Linked DNA regions of Luteolibacter flavescens. The protein of the gene in region 1 binds, or shares a complex with, the protein of each later gene. Links are inferred from orthologs where the notes say so. Each region holds a gene or a part of one and is shown in the gene's direction. Other genes may lie near its edges. The genes, in order: accB and accD.

The links.
Region 2: the proteins of accB (region 1) and accD are in contact, whole or in part, in a solved structure (PDB 8UXZ), measured with the Escherichia coli proteins. The link is inferred for Luteolibacter flavescens from one-to-one orthologs.

The regions. Positions count from the first base shown.
Region 1 is NZ_JAPDDS010000002.1:109,190-112,212, reverse strand. What follows is about bases 250-2,958. They hold accB (acetyl-CoA carboxylase biotin carboxyl carrier protein), read left to right. Parts: upstream 250-1,221; coding sequence 1,222-1,695; downstream 1,696-2,958. Other genes in these bases: accC (acetyl-CoA carboxylase biotin carboxylase subunit), read left to right, coding at 1,813-2,958; trmB (tRNA (guanosine(46)-N7)-methyltransferase TrmB), read right to left, coding at 405-1,031; OKA04_RS03960 (ComEC/Rec2 family competence protein), read left to right, coding at 250-416. Outside these bases: more of OKA04_RS03960, read left to right, coding at 1-249; more of accC, read left to right, coding at 2,959-3,023. UniProt on the Escherichia coli protein: This protein is a component of the acetyl coenzyme A carboxylase complex; first, biotin carboxylase catalyzes the carboxylation of the carrier protein and then the transcarboxylase transfers the carboxyl group to form malonyl-CoA.
Region 2 is NZ_JAPDDS010000008.1:229,447-232,760, reverse strand. Bases 49-3,048 are described here. They hold accD (acetyl-CoA carboxylase, carboxyltransferase subunit beta), read left to right. Parts: upstream 49-1,131; coding sequence 1,132-1,965; downstream 1,966-3,048. Other genes in these bases: OKA04_RS15650 (basic secretory protein-like protein), read left to right, coding at 2,507-3,048; OKA04_RS15655 (addiction module protein), read left to right, coding at 2,012-2,218; OKA04_RS15665 (ComF family protein), read left to right, coding at 297-1,067; OKA04_RS15670 (CPBP family intramembrane glutamic endopeptidase), read left to right, coding at 49-272. In the rest of the region: more of OKA04_RS15670, read left to right, coding at 1-48; more of OKA04_RS15650, read left to right, coding at 3,049-3,314.

The DNA.
Region 1 (3,023 bases):
CGGACGCTCACAACCAGAACGTGCTGGCCGACGAGCGGGTCATGGTCACGCGGCTGCACTGGCGGGGCTGGCGCGTGCTATTCACCAGCGATGCGGGGCTTGCCACCGAGCGGGCAATGCTGCGGGCGGGCGGGGATCTCCAGGCGGACGTCATCGTGGCGGGCCGGCATTCGCAGGATGACTCGCTCGGGGACGACTTCCTCGCGGCGGTGCAGCCGCGCGCGATCGTCGCCGGTCACGCCGATTTCCCCGAGGCGCAGCGCGTGCCGGAGGACTGGATGGCCGCCTGCGAGAGCCGCGGGATCCGCGTCTTCCATCAGGGACACACCGGAGCAGTGACACTGGTCGCGGAGGAAGACGGCTCGCTGGTCATCCGCGGCTTCCTCGATGGCGCGGAGCTGAGGCTACGCAGGTGAGGCGGATTTCCTCAGCCGCAGGCCCTGCAGGGTCTTGCCCTCGCTCTCCCAGAGGAGCTGGAAGTCCGTCTTCGGGTAGAAGAAGGCATCCTCCGGCCAGTCCAGCCGCTCGAACTTTCCGAAGGCCACCACCTTCTCCTCCGCCCACTCGAAGTACTCCGGGTGGTCCGTCTTGAAGAGGAACTCGCCGCCGGGCTCCAGCAGGTCCCAGATGGCCTGCAGGAAATCCTCCTGAATCAGCCGCCGCCGGTGGTGGCGCAGCTTCGGCCACGGGTCCGGACACAGCAGGTGCAGCCGGGAGACCGACTCGCGCGGCAGCAGCCACTCCGCCGTGTAGCGGCTCTCCAGCCGCAGCACACGGGCATTCTCCAGCCGCTGCTTGCCGATGCGCTTGCAGACCTTTCTCACCCGGCCGAGCAGGCGCTCCACGCCGATGAAGTCGCGCTCCGGATACTGCGCCGCCATTTCCAGCAGGAACTTCCCGTCGCCGCAGCCGAGGTCGATCTCCAGCGGCCGTCCCTCGCGGACGAGCTCGTGTTTCTCCAGCCGCCGGAAGTAGTCGGCGGGCACGAATTCCTGGGGCTCGGGGATGCGGGCAGGGCGCTGTGCTTCCATCGCGCAGTGTTTCCAGCCCGTCCCTCGCACGTTTTCAAGGCTTTCTTGGTGCTTGGAACTTCTTACTTCGCGCTTCTCCGCTCCGGGTTCCCGCTTGACGCTCTTTCCTGCCATTCCCTACCCTCCGCAACCGTGGCGCTGGCACCCATGCCGCCCCGGCTCTCCACCACCTAACCGCTTTCTCACCGCCGTGGACCTCAAGGAAATCCGCAAGATCGTCGAGCTCATGAACGAGCACGGGCTCACCCTCTTCGACATGTCGAAGGAGGGCTTCCACCTGAAGCTCCGCAAGGGTCAGGACCTTGAGTCGCTGCGCGGCCTCCTCGGCAGCCTGCCTGCCGCGGCCCCGGCCTACGCGCCCGCACCGGTCGCCGCAGCTCCCGTGGCTGGCCCTGCCGCTGCCACGCCGGCTGCTGCTCCCTCCGCCGATGGCGAGGCGATCACCTCGCCGATGGTCGGCACCTTTTACCGCAAGCCCGGCCCGGATTCTCCGAATTTCACGAATGTCGGCGACGTGATCAGCGAGGGCCAGACGCTCTGCATCATCGAGGCGATGAAGGTGATGAACGAGATCAAGGCCGAGAAGTCGGGCACGATCACCGCGATCCTCGTGGACGACGCCACGCCGGTGCAATTCGGCGACGCCCTCTTCCGCATCAAGTGACGGCTCCGCGATGGTAGATGGCGGATGGCAGATAGAAGCCGGTGCCGCCTTTGTCACCGGGCTCGTCCTAGGGATCTACCATCCACCATCTCCCATCCAGCATCTACCCACTCATCCATGTTCAAGCGCGTCCTGGTCGCCAACCGCGGTGAAATCGCCCTGCGCATCATCCGCGCCTGCCGCGAGCTCGGCGTCGAATCCGTCGCCGTCTACTCCGAGGCAGACGTCGATTCGATGCACGTCCACCTCGCCGACCACGCGGTCTGTATCGGGCCCGCGCCGAGCAAGGAGAGCTACCTGAAGCCCGACCGCATCATCGCCGCCGCCGAGATCACCGAGGCGGAAGCGATTCACCCCGGCTACGGCTTCCTCTCGGAAAACGCGCGCTTCGCCGAGATCTGCGAAAGCTGCAATCTCAAGTTCATCGGCCCGTCCGCGAAGGTCATCTCGACCATGGGCGACAAGGCCACCGCCCGCGCCACCGCGCTGGCAAACGGCGTGCCCGTCACCCCGGGCTCCGGCATTCTCACCGATGCGAAGCACGGTCTGGCCGAGGCGAAGCGCATCGGACTGCCCGTCATGATCAAGGCGACCGCCGGCGGTGGTGGCCGCGGCATGCGCCCGTGCTTCAAGGAGGAGGAATTCGAGTCCCTCTTCAAGGCGGCCTCCGGCGAAGCCCTCGCGGCTTTCGGCAATGGCGAATGCTATCTGGAGAAGCTGGTGCTGAATCCCCACCACGTGGAATTCCAGGTCATCGCCGACAGCCACGGGAATTTCATCCAGCTTGGCGAGCGCGACTGCTCCATGCAGCGCCGGAACCAGAAGATCATCGAGGAGTGCCCCTCCCCGCTGCTCGGCCCCGAGCTGCGCGCCCGCATGGCGGAGGCATCCGTGAATCTCATCAAGAACATCGGCTACGAGAACGCCGGCACCATCGAGTACCTCGTCGATGAGAAGGGTGAGAACTTCTACTTCATGGAGATGAACACCCGCATCCAGGTGGAGCATCCCGTGACGGAAGAGGTGATGGGCTGCGAGCTCATCAAGGAGCAGATCCGCATCGCCGCCGGCGAGCCGCTCTCCGGCCACGTCCTGAATGCATCCCCGCGCGGCCACTCCATCGAGTGCCGCATCAATGCCGAGGACCCCTTCAACAACTTCTGCCCCAGCCCCGGCAAGATCGACATGTGGTATGCCCCGGGCGGCAAGGGCGTGCGCGTGGACACCCACGTCTACTCCGGCTACTCCGTCCCGCCGAACTACGACTCGATGATCGCCAAGCTCATCGTGACCGGCGCCACCCGCGAGATCGCCATCGCCCGCATGAA
Region 2 (3,314 bases), on another replicon or contig:
TGCTCTTCGCCGTCGGTCTGGTGCTCGCCTACGCCCGCATCCGCACCGCCTCGCTGTGGCTGCCCATAGGCCTGCACTTCGGCTGGGTGGTCGGCTTTGGCATCTTCAAGTCCGCCACCTGGGCGGTCGGCGGCCTGCCGGAGATCACCCGCTGGTTCGTCGGCACCACCCTGCGCGAGGGCCTCCTGCCGCTGTCCGTGGTGGCTGTCACCGGCGTGCTGGTCCACATCATGACCCGCGTGCCGGAACCGCCCGCGAGCTATCGCAGCTAGCCGGATAGGAAAAGCTCACCCGCCATGGGCACGCCGCATATCGTCAGCAGCGCCGCATGGCGAGGGTGGGGGAGGCGGGTGCTGGACATGGTCTATCCCGGCCGCTGCCACCACTGCGCCGCCGGCTTGCCCGCCGGTCGCTCGCTCTGCGATGCCTGCGCGGCCGAGCTGCCCTCCCTGCGCGAGCCCTTTTGCCTGAAGTGCGGCGAGGAATTCGAAGGCCACGCGGCGTCCCTCGACGATTGCCCGAACTGCCGCGGGGAAAAGCTCGCCTTCGACTTCGCCCGGCCCGCCTTGCCCCATCACCCGCGCCTGCTGGAAATGATCCACGGGCTGAAATACGGTCGCCACATCGAACTGGGGGAAGAGCTCGCCCGCCTCGCCGCCCGCTCCTTCCAGGACGATCCCCGGCTCTCCCCCGCGCTCGCGGAGCGCTGGCCGCTCGTCCCCGTGCCGCTCCACCGGCGGCGGCTGCTCTGGCGACACTTCAATCAGGCCGAGGAAATCGCCCGCCCGCTCGCCGCGCTTACCGGCCTGCCGATGTGCCGCGCCATCGCCCGCACCCGCCCGACCGACAGCCAGACCAGCCTGACGCGCGCCCAGCGGCTGCAGAATCTCCGCGGGGCCTTCGACCTCTCCCGGGAGGGTGGCCGCAGCCTCGCCGCTGGAGTGCCGTCCGGCGCGATCATCGTGGACGATGTTTTCACCACCGGGGCCACCACCAGCGAGTGCGCCCGCGTTTTGAGGAAGGCGGGCATTCAAAAGGTGGTTGTCGTCACCGTCATGCGCGGCTAGCGTCGCCGCCTCCCGCACGGCAGCGAGCCGGGCGAAAGCCGCCAGCAAGAAAGAACGAATCTCCATGGGCATCTTCAACAAGCCACCTCTCCGCGGCGCACGCGGTCGCGACAGCATGCCCGAGGGCCTCTGGACGAAGTGCCCGGACTGCGGGGCCATGCTTCACACGCTGGAGCTGAAGCAGTTTCACCAGACCTGCCACCACTGCGGCCACCACTTCCGCATGGATGCCATGGACCGCATCGCCCTGCTCGCCGACGAGGGCACCTTCGAGGAAACCGACCAGGATCTCGTCTCCGCAAACCCGCTCGGCTTCGCGAACTACCGCGAGAAGATCGAGGGCATGCGCGCGAAGACCGGCATGAATGACGCCGTCGTCACCGGCCGCCTTGCCATCGGTGGCCAGCCCGCCGTCATCGCCGTCATGGATTTCAAGTTCTTCGCCGGGTCCATGGGCTCCGTCGTCGGGGAAAAGATCACCCGCGCCATCGAGCTGGCCATCGTGGAAAAGCGCGGCGTCATCATCGTCTCCGCCTCCTCCGGCGCCCGCATGCAGGAGGGCATGCTCTCGCTCATGCAGATGGCGAAGACCTGTGGCGCGCTCGCCCGTCTCTCCGAGGCCGGCCTGCCCTACATCTCCCTGCTCACCGACCCCACCACGGGCGGTGTCACCGCGTCCTTCGCCACCATCGGCGACATCAATCTCGCCGAGCCGAAGTGCATGATCGGCTTCGCCGGCCCGCGCGTCGTGAAGGAAACGACCCACCAGAACCTGCCTCCCGGCTTCCAGACCGCCGAGTTCATGCTCGATCACGGCCTCGTGGACGCCATCGTCCCGCGGGACAAGCTGCGCGACAAGCTCGCCCAGCTCCTGTCCTTCATGATGCCCGCCGCCTGATGGCGGGGGAGTGGACGGCGGCTGCTCTGCGTGGTAGAGGTTTCCCATGAGCGAAAAGCCGCAGGCCCTGTTGGATGCCGTGCTGTCCCTCGACCCCGAGGCCCGGCGCTGGTTGGCAGAGGCCTTGTGGGAAAGCTTTGATGATGACGAAGCGGTTCTGCAAGAACTGGACACCCGTTGGAACTCCTTGGGAGAGAATCCTGATTCTTGGGTCAGCCATGACGAGGTGGTGAAGCTCTTGAAGCGGAGATGATTTACTCTCAGGGCCAAGGGCCCGGCCATCCCTCAGCCCGGGCCATCGGCCCGGGTATGGATCGCCGCACCGTCGGCGGCCTAAAGGGCCGCGATAGGGGAAGTCGCCGCCTCACCATTCACGTCGCTTCCCACCCCGGCGATGCCTCTTCTCTCCATCGGCACTTATCGCCCCCATAGGTGATCCCTCGCCCCTCGTTCCGCCAATCGGCCTACCTCTTCGCCTAGGATCATGATTTCGCTAAACCAAACGGCCTCACGGGACCGTTATTGAGCCATCACCAGATCCATGAAGTTCCGTCCCCTGATTCTACTGCCCTTGGCAGCCGCCCCATTGCTCGCAGACGTCCCGGAAGCCAAGGTCGAGACCGGGCACTCCGCGTCCGATGCCGGATTCAAGTTCGACTCCATCCTCCCTCCGGCCACGAATGACGCCGCCACCGGCGCGAAATTCACCGTCGTCTCCGGCACCATGGACCCGAATTCCGGCGGCCTCGCCGTGCTGAATGACGGCAAGATCCCGAGCGGCGACGACGAGCCGCGCGCCAATTTCTTCTTCGCAGGCCAGGGCGGCCGTCTCGCCCTCGACCTCGGCAAGGACGTCGATATCGCCTCGCTCGCCACCTACTCGTGGCACAGCGGCGAGCGCTCCGCGCAGAACTACAAGCTTTACGCCGCAGCCGGTGACGCGAAGGCCCCCGCCGCAGGCGAGGACCCGGCCACCGTCGGCTGGGTGGAAGTCGCCACCGTCCAGACGCCCGCCGACCGCACCGGCCAGCACGGCGTGACCATCTCCTCGAAGAAGGAAGGCGCGCTCGGCAAGTACCGCCACCTCCTCTTCGACATCAAGCCGAACCAGGACCCGCGCGGCTTCGGCAATACCTTCTTCAGCGAGATCGACGTCGTCGAAGCCGGCGGCCCCGAGCTCACCCGCTACAAGGCCCCGGAGAAGCAGCTCACCACCTTCGAGACCGAAGGCGGCGAGTTCAAGATCATCCTCGACTCCACCGCCAGCCCGGACCTCCTGCCATGGTTCAAGGAAAAGGCCATCCCCGCCCTGCAGGAGTGGTACCCGAAGGTCGCCCACCTCATCGTCA